DNA from 2 places in the Streptomyces sp. NPDC057616 genome. Region 2 is predicted to be linked to the other one. Evidence: predicted binding sites of a transcription regulator. Region 2 holds the regulator's gene; the other holds the start of a gene.
What was found. Region 2 encodes HrcA, which represses chaperone genes, less so after heat shock. Its sites were predicted from a motif close to TTNGCACTCNGNNNNNCNGAGTGCNAA; they were not measured.
Positions count from the first base shown of each region.

Region 1: the regulator HrcA is predicted to act here: its motif matches at 2,482-2,508, upstream of groL (chaperonin GroEL).

Region 1 covers NZ_JBHVGU010000004.1:140,695-147,584, reverse strand. Annotated here, with positions in the region: gene ACFU97_RS06065 (NADH:flavin oxidoreductase) at 1-464, opposite strand, end outside; gene groL (chaperonin GroEL) at 696-2,318, opposite strand; gene ACFU97_RS06055 (cold-shock protein) at 2,655-2,861, opposite strand; gene ACFU97_RS06050 (MoaD/ThiS family protein) at 3,312-3,587, opposite strand; gene thrC (threonine synthase) at 3,679-4,965, opposite strand; SAM riboswitch class I at 4,983-5,139, opposite strand; gene ACFU97_RS06040 (glucosyl-3-phosphoglycerate synthase) at 5,270-6,214, shown strand; gene ACFU97_RS06035 (trehalose-6-phosphate synthase) at 6,319-6,890, shown strand, end outside.
Region 2 covers NZ_JBHVGU010000021.1:121,583-128,472, forward strand. Annotated here, with positions in the region: gene ACFU97_RS26150 (16S rRNA (uracil(1498)-N(3))-methyltransferase) at 1-55, opposite strand, end outside; gene ACFU97_RS26155 (nitronate monooxygenase) at 52-1,128, opposite strand; gene dnaJ (molecular chaperone DnaJ) at 1,229-2,365, opposite strand; gene hrcA (heat-inducible transcriptional repressor HrcA) at 2,366-3,382, opposite strand; gene ACFU97_RS26170 (MBL fold metallo-hydrolase) at 3,534-4,262, shown strand; gene ACFU97_RS26175 (DUF3097 domain-containing protein) at 4,297-5,103, shown strand; gene hemW (radical SAM family heme chaperone HemW) at 5,553-6,785, opposite strand; gene ACFU97_RS26185 (SpoIIE family protein phosphatase) at 6,832-6,890, opposite strand, start outside.

The sequences.
Region 1 (6,890 bases), on a different contig from region 2:
ATGACGGCGTCGATGTCGGCCTGCGTCATGGGCGTGGCGTCCTCGACGCCGGTGACGCGCAGACCGGAGGGGCCGTGCGAGGGGGCGTCCGGGTAGGGGGCGTCGCCCTGGTTGCGGACCGTGCCGATGTGCCACAGCTGCGGAACGATCGTGCCGCCCGCCGCATGCACCGCCTCGGCGACCCTCTGCCATCCCGCGAGCTGGTCCTCGCCGTGGAAGCGGGGGACGCGGTCGCTCTGGCCGGCCGACTCGTGGCCGACGTAGGTGCCCTCGGTGACGATCAGCCCGACGCCCGCGGCGGCCCGGCGGGCGTAGTACGACACGACGTCCTCGCCGGGGATGCCGCCCGGGGAGAACATGCGCGTCATCGGCGCCATGACGATGCGGTTGGGGACGGTGAGGCCGTTGATCGTGGTGGGCCGGGAGAGGATCTCGGCGGCGCGGGAGGTGGCGGGGGCGGTCACGTGGGGTACTCCTCGGGGGCTGAGTTAACCGGTCGGTATGTGCGCACGCATTGTTGCACCACCTTAAGCAATCACCTATGCGCTGCTTCACATTCCCGGACGGCCCGAAGCATCCGCGTGACGCCCGACACACGACGTCGGGCACACGAAAGGGCGGCACCCCCTGCCGGAGCAGGAGGTGCCGCCCTCCGTAAGGACGTTGATCAGCCGGGGCCGGAACCCCGTGGCCGATCAGAAGTCCATGTCACCGCCCGGCATGCCGCCACCGGCGGGCGCGGCGGCCTTCTCCGGCTTGTCGGCGATGACGGCCTCGGTGGTCAGGAAGAGCGCGGCGATGGAGGCGGCGTTCTGCAGGGCAGAGCGGGTCACCTTCGCCGGGTCGATGATGCCTTCCTTGACCAGGTCGACGTACTCGCCGGTCGCGGCGTTCAGGCCGTGGCCCGGGGTCAGGTTGCGCACCTTCTCCACCACGACACCGCCCTCGAGGCCGGCGTTGACGGCGATCTGCTTCAGCGGGGCCTCGAGCGCGATGCGCACGGCGTTGGCGCCGGTCGCCTCGTCACCCTCGAGGTCCAGCTTCTCGAAGACGGTGGACGCCTGGATGAGCGCGACGCCACCACCGGCGACGATGCCCTCCTCGACGGCCGCCTTCGCGTTGCGCACGGCGTCCTCGATGCGGTGCTTGCGCTCCTTGAGCTCCACCTCGGTGGCGGCACCGGCCTTGATGACCGCGACACCGCCGGCGAGCTTCGCCAGGCGCTCCTGCAGCTTCTCGCGGTCGTAGTCCGAGTCGCTGTTCTCGATCTCGGCGCGGATCTGGTTCACGCGGCCCTGCACCTGCTCCGTGGAGCCGGCGCCGTCGACGATGGTGGTCTCGTCCTTGGTGATGACCACCTTGCGGGCGCGGCCCAGCAGGTCGAGGGAGGTGTTCTCGAGCTTGAGACCGACCTCCTCGGAGATGACCTCGCCGCCGGTGAGGATGGCGATGTCGTTCAGCATCGCCTTGCGGCGGTCGCCGAAGCCCGGGGCCTTGACGGCGACGGACTTGAAGGTGCCGCGGATCTTGTTGACGACCAGGGTCGACAGGGCCTCGCCCTCGACGTCCTCGGCGATGATCAGCAGCGGCTTGCCCGACTGCATGACCTTCTCCAGGAGCGGGAGCAGGTCCTTGACGGAGCCGATCTTGGAGTTGGCGATCAGGATGTACGGGTCGTCGAGCGACGCCTCCATCCGCTCCATGTCGGTGGCGAAGTACGCCGAGATGTAGCCCTTGTCGAAGCGCATACCCTCGGTGAGCTCCAGCTCCAGACCGAAGGTCTGGGACTCCTCGACGGTGATGACGCCTTCCTTGCCGACCTTGTCCATCGCCTCGGCGATGAGCTCGCCGATCTGGGTGTCGGCGGCGGAGATGGAGGCCGTCGAAGCGATCTGCTCCTTGGTCTCGACATCCTTGGCCTGCTCGAGCAGGGCACCGGAGACGGCCTCGACGGCCTTCTCGATACCGCGCTTGAGGGCCATCGGGTTGGCGCCGGCGGCTACGTTGCGCAGGCCCTCCTTGACCAGGGCCTGGGCGAGAACGGTCGCCGTGGTCGTACCGTCACCGGCGACGTCGTCCGTCTTCTTGGCGACTTCCTTGACCAGCTCGGCGCCGATCTTCTCGTACGGGTCCTCGAGCTCGATCTCCTTGGCGATGGAGACACCATCGTTGGTGATCGTGGGGGCGCCCCACTTCTTCTCGAGGACGACGTTGCGGCCCTTGGGGCCGAGCGTCACCTTGACGGCGTCCGCGAGCTGGTTCATGCCGCGCTCGAGGCCGCGCCGCGCCTCCTCGTCGAACGCGATGATCTTGGCCATGTGAAGTGGTCCCTCCAGGACTGGGGGTGATTCCTTCGGACCGCGCCCGCGCCCGCGACGGACGGCACGCATGCCTCGTGGTTCCTTGCCCCACCCGGCCTGCGGGCCTCACCGACCCGGTCCTTCTTTGTCACTCTCACCTTCAGAGTGCTAACGCCAATGATTAGCACTCGGCCCATGAGAGTGCAAGCGCCTCCCAGGGTCCGGGCAGGCGCCCCATGGGCCGGCGCGACCTCCGGCCCGACCCGCCCGGGCATGCCGAAGGGTCCGCACCCAGGGTGCGGACCCTTCGATCAAGAACGGAAGAACGTCGCTGCAGTTGATCCGGCGCGTGCTTCAGCTGGTCGCCAGTCGGACCATGTCCGCCTGCGGCCCCTTCTGGCCCTGCGAGATCTCGAAATCGACCCGCTGACCCTCTTCCAGGGTGCGGTAGCCGTCCATCTGAATCGCGCTGTAGTGGACGAAAACATCCGCACCACCGTCGACCGCGATGAAGCCGTACCCCTTCTCCGCGTTGAACCACTTGACGGTGCCCTGAGCCATGCCTAACTCCCCTATTACTGGCCCTTGCACGGATCCGCACTTCGCGAATCCGGGTCAGACCTCACCCCCCACGGTTGGGGGCGTGCGCCGGAACGCGTCGACCGCGGCTGAATGTATCTGTCCAACTGCCGTCTGCAACAGGTCAATCGGACGAGAAATCCGGGCACGACCGGTCGGGAATTTACTGAGAATTCACCAGAATTCAGGGCAAGTCGGGCCCCACAAAAGGAGCATAAGACGCAAAAAACCTGCACACTTTGGCGACTTCTCGTTGCCCGAGAAGTCAGAAGCCATATGCATCCGGCATGCAGATCCGAGCCGGTTCCCCAACTGTACCGTGCTCAACCATGCAGAATTGCCCCCTCCGCTTCTCTCACGGAGGGGGCAATTCGATGAACTCTTCGTAACCGACCTTACCGACGGTAATAATCGGGGCGCTCGACCTGTTCGTCAGCCGCCGGCGACGGCCGGGATGATCGAGACGCCGGCGCCGTCCGGGGTCGCCGTCTCCAGGCCCTGCTCGAAACGCACGTCGTCGTCGTTCACGTACACGTTGACGAAGCGGCGCAGCTTGCCCTGGTCGTCCAGCACACGGGCGGCGATACCCGTGTGGTTCTTCTCCAGGTCGGCGATGACCTCGGCGAGGGTCGCACCCTCGGCGGCGACCTCGGCCTGCCCGCCGGTGTAGGTGCGCAGGATGGTGGGGATACGAACGTTGACGCTCACGTGAAACCTCCGGTCAGCTACAACACCCCGTCAGGGGCGCGGGGAACTGCGCGACCGGCCCCCACCGGCCCGCAGACGAACAACTACCTGCTTACGCCAGCCCAGCCTCACGGAACGACTCAAGGTTGGGACGAATGGTCGCGGTCAGCCCCGTACCGGCAACCGCGTCCAGCGTCTTCAGCCCGTCACCCGTGTTGAGGACGACCGTGGTCAGCGAAGGATCCAGCACACCGTTCTCGATCAGCTTCTTCGTCACGCCGACGGTCACACCGCCCGCCGTCTCCGCGAAGATCCCCTCGGTCCGCGCGAGCAGCTTGATCGCGTCGACGACCTGCTCGTCGTTCACGTCCTCCACCGCGCCGCCGGTACGCCGCGCGATGTCCAGCACGTACGGGCCGTCGGCGGGGTTGCCGATCGCCAGCGACTTGGCGATGGTGTTCGGCTTCTGCGGGCGGACCACGTCGTGCCCGGCCTTGTACGCCGTCGACACCGGCGAGCAGCCCTCGGCCTGAGCGCCGAAGATCTTGTACGGCTTGTCCTCGACGAGCCCGAGCTTGATCAGCTCCTGCAGGCCCTTGTCGATCTTCGTGAGCTGCGAACCGGAGGCGATCGGGATCACCAGCTGGTCCGGCAGCCGCCAGCCGAGCTGCTCGCAGATCTCGTACGCCAGGGTCTTGGAGCCCTCCGCGTAGTACGGCCGCAGGTTGACGTTGACGAAGCCCCAGCCCTCGCCGGCCGGATCGCCGATCAGCTCGGAGCAGAAACGGTTCACGTCGTCGTAGTTGCCCTCGATGCCCACGAGCTCGCCGCCGTAGACCGCGGCCATGACGACCTTGCCCTGCTCCAGGTCGTGCGGGATGAACACGCAGGAGCGGAAGCCGGCGCGGGCCGCCGCGGCGCCCACGGCGCCGGCCAGGTTGCCCGTGGAGGAGCAGGACAGGGTGGTGAAGCCGAAGACGCGCGCCGCCTCCAGGGCCTGCGCGACGACGCGGTCCTTGAAGGAGTGCGTCGGGTTGCCGGAGTCGTCCTTGACGTACAGGCCGCCGGTCACGCCCAGCTCGCGGGCGAGGTTGTCGGCCTTGACGAGCTTGGTCCAGCCGGGGTTGATGTTCGGCTTGTCCGCCACGTCCGCGGGGACCGGCAGCAGCGGCGCGTAGCGCCAGATGTTCGCGGGGCCCGCCTCGATGCGCTTGCGGAGCTCCTCGGCGTCGTAGGCCGAGAAGTCGTACGCGATCTCGAGCGGGCCGAAACACTCCTCGCAGGCGAAGACCGGTCCGAGCGGCACCCGGTGCCCGCACTCGCGGCAGCTCAGGGCGGCGGCGGGGCCGAGGTCGACGGTCGTGGAGTCGGTGGTGCTTGCAGCAGTCTGCGCAGCCATGGAGGCGAGGCCCTTTCTCCTCATCTTCCTCACGACGCATCTCGCCGTGAGACGGATTTGGCACCTTCCCTAGCCGGGGAGCCTCGCGGAACGATCAGCACTGATCTACGAGTACCGGCTGGAGGGTTGCCGGGGCTTCATCGGGCCGTATCCCTCTGCCCCTCTGGATGAGCGGTATGCGGTTGTGAACGGCGGTGACCCCGGACATGCGATGGTCATCGGCGTTGTTCAAGACTGTAACCGACGCCCAGGACAGTTGAGAGAGCCGTCCGTAACGCGAGACAACAGTGAGGAGCCGCCGACCGTGCTGGAAGAAGTCGAGCGCTGGCTGCACACCCGCTCCTGGTCCGTGACCGACCGCCCTCTGCACGCCCTGCTGGCCGCCAAGCAGCGCACGGGCCAGTCGGTCTCCGTCGTCCTGCCCGCGCTCAACGAGGAGGAGACGGTCGGCGACATCGTCGCCGTCATCCGCCACGACCTCATGCAGCAGGTCCCGCTGGTCGACGAGATCGTCGTCGTCGACTCGGGGTCCACCGACCGCACCTCCGAGGTGGCCGCCGCGGCGGGCGCGCGAGTGGTGCACCGGGACGAGATCCTGCCGCGCATCCCGGCCGCGCCCGGCAAGGGCGAGGTCCTGTGGCGCTCCCTGCTCGTCACCACGGGCGACGTCGTCTGCTTCGTCGACGCCGACCTGCGGGAGTTCTCCTCCGACTTCGTCTCCGGGATCGTGGGCCCGCTGCTCACCGATCCGGAGGTCGATCTGGTCAAGGGCATGTACGACCGCCCGCTCGCCGGGGCCGCGGGCCAGGGCGGCCGGGTCACCGAGCTCATGGCGCGCCCCCTGCTGAACATGCACTGGCCGCAGCTGGCCGGCTTCGTGCAGCCGCTCGGCGGCGAGTACGCGGCCCGCCGCAGCCTGCTGGAGCAGCTGCCCTTCCCGGTCGGCTACGGCGTGGAGCTGGGCATGCTCGTCGACGCCCTGCACCTGGTGGGCCTCGACGCGCTCGCCCAGGTCGACGTCGGGGTGCGCAAGCACCGGCACCAGGACGGGCAGGCGCTGGGCCGGATGGCCGCCGCGATCTACCGCACGGCGCAGCTGCGGCTGGCCCGCGGGCATCTCGTCCGGCCGTCGCTGACCCAGTTCGAGCGCGGCGAGGACGGCTTCGAGCCGCGGACCTACTCCGTGGACACCGAGGAACGTCCGCCGATGGCGGAGATCGCCGAGTACGCCGAGCGCCGGGTGGCCTGAGAGCGCCAGGTGGCCTGAGAGCGCCGGTCACACGCCGTATACGGTCCACCCGCGAGGGGCAACCAAACGTTTGAGCGTTTACGGGCCTGGCTAGGTTGAGGCGTATGGCTTCCGTGCACGCCGCTGCTCATCAGGTGCTGGTCGCGTCCAACCGCGGACCGGTCTCGTACGAGGTGCGGGACGACGGCTCGCTGTCCCCCAGGCGGGGCGGCGGCGGGCTCGTCTCCGGCCTGTCGGCGATCGGCCCCGACGCGGGCGCCCTGTGGGTGTGCTCGGCGCTGTCCGACGGCGACCGCGAGGCGGTGCGGCGCGGGGCCGGCGAGGACGGCGTGCGGATGCTGGACATCCCGGCCGACGTGCACGCGGACGCCTACAACGGCATCGCGAACTCGGTGCTCTGGTTCGTCCACCACCTGCTGTACCAGACCCCGCTGGAGCCGGTCTTCGACGCGGAGTTCCGGCGGCAGTGGGCCTCGTACGAGACCTACAACCGGGCCTTCGCCGAGGCACTCGCCGAGGAGGCCGCCGAGGGCGCGGCCGTGCTGGTGCAGGACTACCACCTGTGCCTGGTGCCGGGGATGCTGCGCGAGCTGCGCCCGGACCTCAGGATCGGCCACTTCTCGCACACCCCGTGGGCGCCGGCGGAGTACTTCCGGCTGCTGCCGGACGACATCGC
Region 2 (6,890 bases):
CCGCCCCGGCGGCCACGCCCTCCAGCGAGTCGATCACGAACACGGGCGCGGTCATCGCATGTCCCCCTTGGCCGACAACGCTGTCGTGGCCGCGTCCAGCTCGGCGGCGAGAACCTCCACCAGCCGGGCGGCCGGGAGTTCGCGTGCCATGCGGTGGCCCTGGCCCGCCCACAGCGCCATGCCCTGCGCGTCGCCGGACGCGGCGGCCTTCTTGCGCAGCGGGGCGGTGAGGTGGTGGACCTCCGGGTAGGCGGCGGGGGCGTACGGGCCGTGCTCCCGCATGAAGCGGTTGACCAGACCGCGGGCCGGGCGGCCGCTGAACGCGCGGGTCAACTCCGTACGTACGAACAGAGGGTTGGTCAGCGCCTGCTTGTGGACGGCACTGGCGCCGGACTCCGGGGTGGCGAGGAACGCGGTGCCGAGCTGGGCCGCGCTCGCGCCCGCCGCCAGCACCCCGGCGATCTGCCCGCCGCGCATGACGCCGCCGGCGGCGACGATCGGGATGCTCACGGTCTCGCGCACCTGGGCGACGAGGGAGAGCAGGCCGATACCGGCGCCGTTGTTCTCCGGGGTGTCCCGGTGCGTGCCCTGGTGGCCGCCGGCCTCCACGCCCTGCGCGATCACCGCGTCCGCGCCGGCGCGCTCCACGGCGAGAGCCTCCTCCGCGGTCGTCGCGGCGACCAGGGTGAAGGTCCCGGCGCGGCGCAGGGAGTCGATCACCTCGCGGCTCGGCACGCCGAAGTGGAAGGAGACCACCGGCACGGGATTGTCGAGCAGTACCGCGAGCTTGGCGTCGAAGCCGTCGTCGCGGCCGCTGTCCGGGTCGCCGAGCTCGGTCTCGTACCAGGCGGCCTCGCCGGCCAGCTGGTGGGCGTAGATCTCGACCGCGCCGGGGTCGGCGTGGTCGGGCTGCGGCAGGAACAGGTTCACGCCGAAGGGGCGGGTGGTCAGCCCGCGGAGCTGCTTGATCTCCTGGTACATGCCGTCGGCCGTCTTGTACCCGGCGGCAAGGAACCCCAGCCCGCCCGCCTCGGACACGGCCTGGGCGAGGTGGGGCACGGAGACGCCGCCCGCCATGGGGGCCTGCACGATCGGATGAGGGAAGAGATCGGTCAGAGCGGAGGACATGACGGCATGTTGTCACGTCCTCCGTACAAGTCCGAATCCGCCCGTCCCCTTCGTACGGGCCGCCCGTGCCCTGCGTACGGGCGGCCGTGACGGGTGTGGCTCAGCGGCCGTTGAAGGCGTCCTTCAAGCGCGAGAACAGCCCTTGCTGGCCCGGCTGGAACTGCCCCTGCGGGCGCTCCTCGCCGCGCAGCTTCGCCAGCTCGCGCAGCAGCCGCTCCTGGTCGGGGTCGAGCTTGTTCGGGGTCTGCACCTCGACGTGCACGATGAGGTCGCCGCGGCCGCCGCCCCGCAGATGCGTCACGCCCCGGCCGTGCAGGGGGATGGACTGGCCGGACTGGGTGCCGGGCCGGATGTCGACCTCCTCCATGCCGTCCAGCGTCTCCAGCGGCACCTTGGTGCCGAGGGCCGCCGCGGTCATCGGGATCGTCACCGTGCAGTGCAGGTCGTCGCCGCGCCGCTGGAACGTGGAGTGCGGCAGCTCGTGGATCTCGACGTAGAGGTCGCCGGCCGGGCCGCCGCCGGGGCCGACCTCGCCCTCGCCCGCGAGCTGGATGCGGGTGCCGTTGTCGACGCCGGCCGGGATCTTGACCGTGAGCGTACGGCGGGAGCGGACCCGGCCGTCGCCCGCGCACTCCGGGCAGGGGCTGGGCACCACGGTGCCGAAGCCCTGGCACTGCGGGCACGGCCGCGAGGTCATGACCTGGCCCAGGAAGGACCGGGTGACCTGCGAGACCTCACCGCGGCCGCGGCACATGTCGCAGGTCTGCGCGGAGGTGCCCGGCGCCGCGCCCTCACCGTTGCAGGTGGAGCAGACGATCGCCGTGTCGACCTGGATGTCCTTCGTCGTGCCGAAGGCCGCCTCGTCGAGCTCGATCTCCAGCCGGATCATCGCGTCCTGGCCCCGGCGCGTGCGCGAGCGCGGACCGCGCTGCGACGCCGTGCCGAAGAAGGCGTCCATGATGTCGGAGAAGTTGCCGAAGCCACCGGCGCCGAAGCCGCCCGCGGCGCCGCCGCCCGCCTGCGAGAGCGGGTCGCCGCCGAGGTCGTAGACCTGCTTCTTCTGCGGGTCCGAGAGCACCTCGTAGGCGGCGTTGATCTCCTTGAACCGCTCCTGGGTCTTCGGGTCCGGGTTGACGTCCGGGTGCAGCTCGCGTGCGAGCCGCCGGAAGGCCTTCTTGATCTCTTCCTGCGACGCGTCGCGGCGCACGCCTAGAACGGCGTAGTAGTCCGTGGCCACTTACGACTCCGCCAGGATCTGTCCGACGTACCGTGCCACTGCGCGTACCGCTCCCATCGTTCCCGGGTAGTCCATGCGGGTCGGTCCGACCACGCCGAGCTTGGCGACTGCCTCGCCGCCCGAACCGTAGCCCACCGACACCACAGAAGTGGAGTTGAGTCCCTCGTAGGCGTTCTCATGACCGATGCGTACGGTCATGCCCGAATCTCCGGCCTCCCCAAGCAACTTGAGGAGCACGACCTGCTCCTCAAGCGCCTCCAGCACGGGGCGGATGGTGAGGGGGAAGTCATGTCCGAAGCGCGTGAGATTGGCGGTGCCGCCGATCATCAGCCGCTCCTCGTTCTCCTCGACGAGTGTCTCCAGGAGGGTGGAGAGCACCGTCGAGACCGTACCCCTGTCCTCGACGTCGAAGCCCTCGGGCAGGTCCTCGACCAGGCGCGGGACGTCCGCGAAGCGGCGGCCGGCGACCCTGCTGTTGAGCCGCGCCCGCAGATCCGCGAGCGAGGCCTCCCCGAACGGCGCCGGGCAGTCGACCATGCGCTGCTCGACCCGGCCGGTGTCGGTGATCAGCACCAGCATCACCCGCGCGGGGGCGAGCGAGAGCAGCTCCACGTGCCGCACCGTCGAGCGGGTCAGCGAGGGGTACTGCACGACGGCGACCTGCCGGGTCAGCTGCGCGAGCAGCCGCACGGTCCGCGCCACCACGTCGTCCAGGTCGACCGCGCCGTCGAGGAAGTTCTGGATGGCCCGCCGCTCGGGCCCGGTCATCGGCTTGACGCCGGCGAGCTTGTCGACGAACAGGCGGTAGCCCTTGTCGGTCGGGATGCGCCCGGCGCTGGTGTGCGGCTGCGCGATGTAGCCCTCGTCCTCCAGGGCCGCCATGTCGTTGCGCACGGTGGCCGGGGAGACGCCGAGGCCGTGCCGCTCGGTCAGGGCCTTGGAGCCCACCGGCTCCTCGGTGCCGACGTAGTCCTGGACGATGGCACGCAGTACCTGGAGCCGTCGTTCACTCAGCATCGCGCACACCTCCAGAAAATCGTCCCCGGGCGCTTCGCCTGGCACTCTGTCCATCCGAGTGCCAGAGTTCCCCGGCCCAGTGTACGGCGGTGGGGTACGCCCCGGGCAAGGCAGTCCCTGCCGGACCGGCCCGTACCGCTAGCGTCGCCGTATGACGGTGACTTGGGAAGAGCTCGGGTGGGAGCGGGTGGCGGCCGGGGTCGGGCGCTGCCGGCTTCCGCGCTGGGACTGCACGGCGGGCCTGGTCGTCGGCGAGGGCACGGCGCTCCTGATCGACGCGGGCTCCAGCCTGGCGGAGGGCACACGGCTGCGCACCGAGGCGGAGCGGCTCACCGGTCACCGTGTGACCCATCTCGCCCTCACGCATCCGCACTTCGACCACGTCTTCGGGACGGCGGCCTTCGCCGGTACGCAGGTGTACGGCGCGGTGGGCATGGACGCCCTGTTCGAGGCGCGGCAGGCGCGCGAGGAACTGCGCTCGGACGCGGTGGCCAACGGCCTGGACGCACAGGCGGCCGAGGAGGCCGTGGACGCGCTGACCGGTCCCCGCCACCACGTCTCCGGCGAGTGGACCCTCGACCTGGGCGGCGGCCGGCAGGTCCTGCTGGCGAACGTGGGCCCCGGCCACACCGCCCACGACCTGGCGGTGCTGGTGCCGGGCTCGCCCGAGGTGGTCTTCTGCGGCGACCTGGTCGAGGAGTCCGGGGAACCGCAGGCCGGGTCCGACGCCGTGCCGTCGCACTGGCCCGCCGCGCTCGACCGGCTGCTCGCGCTGGGCGGCGAGGACGCGCTGTACGTGCCCGGTCACGGAGCGGTGGTGGACGCGCGGTTCGTGCGGGCCCAGCGGGACGAGCTGGCGGCGCGTTTCGGCGTGTCGTGACCACCGGCCCGCCGGTTCTCCTATCGTCATCCGAATGCGCCAGTACTCCGCCGACCTCACCCCTCCGTGGAAGAAGCCCAGGCCGGTCCCGGAGGTGGCGGCCGAGCCGGGTCTGGTGGTCGAGGAGCCGGGCACCGGTTTCTGCGGCGCGGTGATCCGCTGCGAGGCGGGCACGGTGACGCTGGAGGACCGCTTCGGCAAGCACCGGGTGTTCCCTCTGGAGCCGCGCGGGTTCCTGCTGGAGGGCCGGGTGGTGACGCTCGTGCGCCCGTCCTCGGGCCCGGCCCGCCCCTCCCGTACTGCGTCCGGTTCGGTCGCCGTCCCGGGCGCACGCGCGCGGGTGGCCCGCGCCGGCCGCATCTACGTCGAGGGGCGGCACGACGCGGAGCTGGTCGAGAAGGTGTGGGGCGACGACCTGCGCGTCGAGGGCGTGGTCGTGGAGTATCTCGGGGGCGTCGACGACCTGCCGTCGATCGTGGCCGAGTTCGACCCCGGCCCGGACGCCCGGCTCGGCGTCCTGGTCGACCATCTGGTGCCGGGGACGAAGGAGTGGCGCATCGCCGAGTCGGTGGGCAGCGAGCACGCCCTGGTCGTCGGCCATCCGTACATCGACATCTGGGAGGCGGTGAAGCCGGCCGCCGTCGGCATCGACGCCTGGCCGCGCGTCCCGCACGGGCAGGACTGGAAGACGGGCGTGTGCCGCGCGCTGGGCTGGCCCGCGGAGAACACCGGGGCCGTGTGGCAGGCGATCCTGAAGCGGGTGGACTCCTACAAGGACCTGGAGCCGGAGCTGCTGGGCCGCGTCGAGGAGCTGATCGACTTCGTGACGGCGCCGGTCTGACGGCGCGGGGCCTCGCGGCGCCCGCGGCCGGGTCTCCTCCCCGCACAGCAGCTTCCGCGGGGCGAAGCGCCACAGGGCCCGCTCGCACCCGGAGCGGCACAGGGTGTCGTCGACGCCGATCCCGGCCGGCGCGTCCCAGCGGACCGGTACGGCCTCTCCTCGCCTCAGCATCCACAGGCCGGTGGCATCGAAGGCGACGCTGCTGTCGCGCTCCCGCCAGGCGAGCGGGAACAGCCACACGTCGAGCGGTCCGGCCGCCAGGACGAACACCAGGTCCGCCCGGCCACCGCCGTCGAGGACGGCGCGCAGCCCGAGCCGGCACAGGGCGCCGAGCAGCACGAAGACCGGCACCTGGATCGGCGGTCGCCGCCGTCCCCACCGCACCACGGCGGCGTTCCCGCTCGGCCGTTCGTCGGCGATCACGAGCGGGCAGTCCAGCCGAGGGCGCGTCAGTCCACCAGGTCCCTGACCACGGCGTCCGCCAGCAGCCGGCCGCGCAGCGTCAGCACGGCCCGGCCCTCCTCGTACGGGCCCTGCTGCAGCAGCTCGTCGGCGAGCGCGCGGCGGGCGGCCGCGCGCCCCTCCGGCTTCAGCAGGTCCAGCGGCACGCCCTCGCGCAGCCGCAGCTCCAGCAGGACGCGCTCCACCCGGCGGTCCTCCTCGGTGAGGAGCTCGCGGCCGGCGCCCGGGGAGCGGCCCTGCGCCAGGGCCGCCGCGTACGCGCCGGGGTGCTTCACGTTCCACCAGCGCACCCCGCCGACGTGGGAGTGCGCGCCGGGGCCCGCGCCCCACCAGTCCGCGCCGCGCCAGTACAGCTCGTTGTGCAGGCACCGGGCCTCGGCGGTGGTGGCCCAGTTGGAGACCTCGTACCAGTCGAAGCCGGCCGCGGACAGGACGTCGTCGGCGATCAGGTACCGGTCCGCGTGGACGTCGTCGTCCGTCATCGGGATCTCGCCGCGGCGGATGCGCCGGGCCAGCTGGGTGCCCTCCTCGACGATCAGGGCGTACGCCGACACATGGTCGGGGCCCGCGCCGATCGCCGCCTCCAGCGACGCCCGCCAGTCGTCGTCCGACTCTCCCGGCGTGCCGTAGATCAGGTCCAGGTTGACGTGCTCGAAGCCGGCCGCGCGGGCCTCCGCCACGCACGCCTCCGGGCGGCCCGGGGTGTGGGTGCGGTCCAGGACCTTCAGCACGTGCTGCCGGGCGCTCTGCATGCCGAAGGAGATCCGGTTGAAGCCGCCCTCGCGCAGGGCCGCCAGATAGGCCGGGTCGACCGACTCCGGGTTCGCCTCCGTGGTGACCTCGGCGTCCGGCGCGAGGCCGAACTCGTCGCGGATCACGCCCAGCATCCGGACGAGATCGTCCGCGTCCAGCAGCGTGGGCGTGCCGCCGCCCACGAAGACCGTGCGGACCGGGCGCGGGTCGTCGCCCAGGACCTTGCGGGCCAGGCGGACCTCGTCGGCCAGGGTCTGCGCGTAGTTGTCGCGGGAGGCGAGGACGCCGCCCGTGCCGCGCAGCTCGGTGGCGGTGTAGGTGTTGAAGTCGCAGTAGCCGCAGCGGGTCGCGCAGTACGGGACGTGCAGGTAGAACCCGAGGGGGCGGTCGGCGGCCGCGGCGAGCGCGGACGCGGGCAGGGCGCCGTCGGCGGGGACCGGCTCGCCGTCGGGAAGGGCGGAAGGCATGCCCTCCATTGTCCAGCACCCCGGCCGGAGCTGTGTCCCGCGCCGCTCACACCGCCTGCAGCACCAGCAGCGCCAGGTCGTCGTCCGGCGGCTTCCCGCCGAACT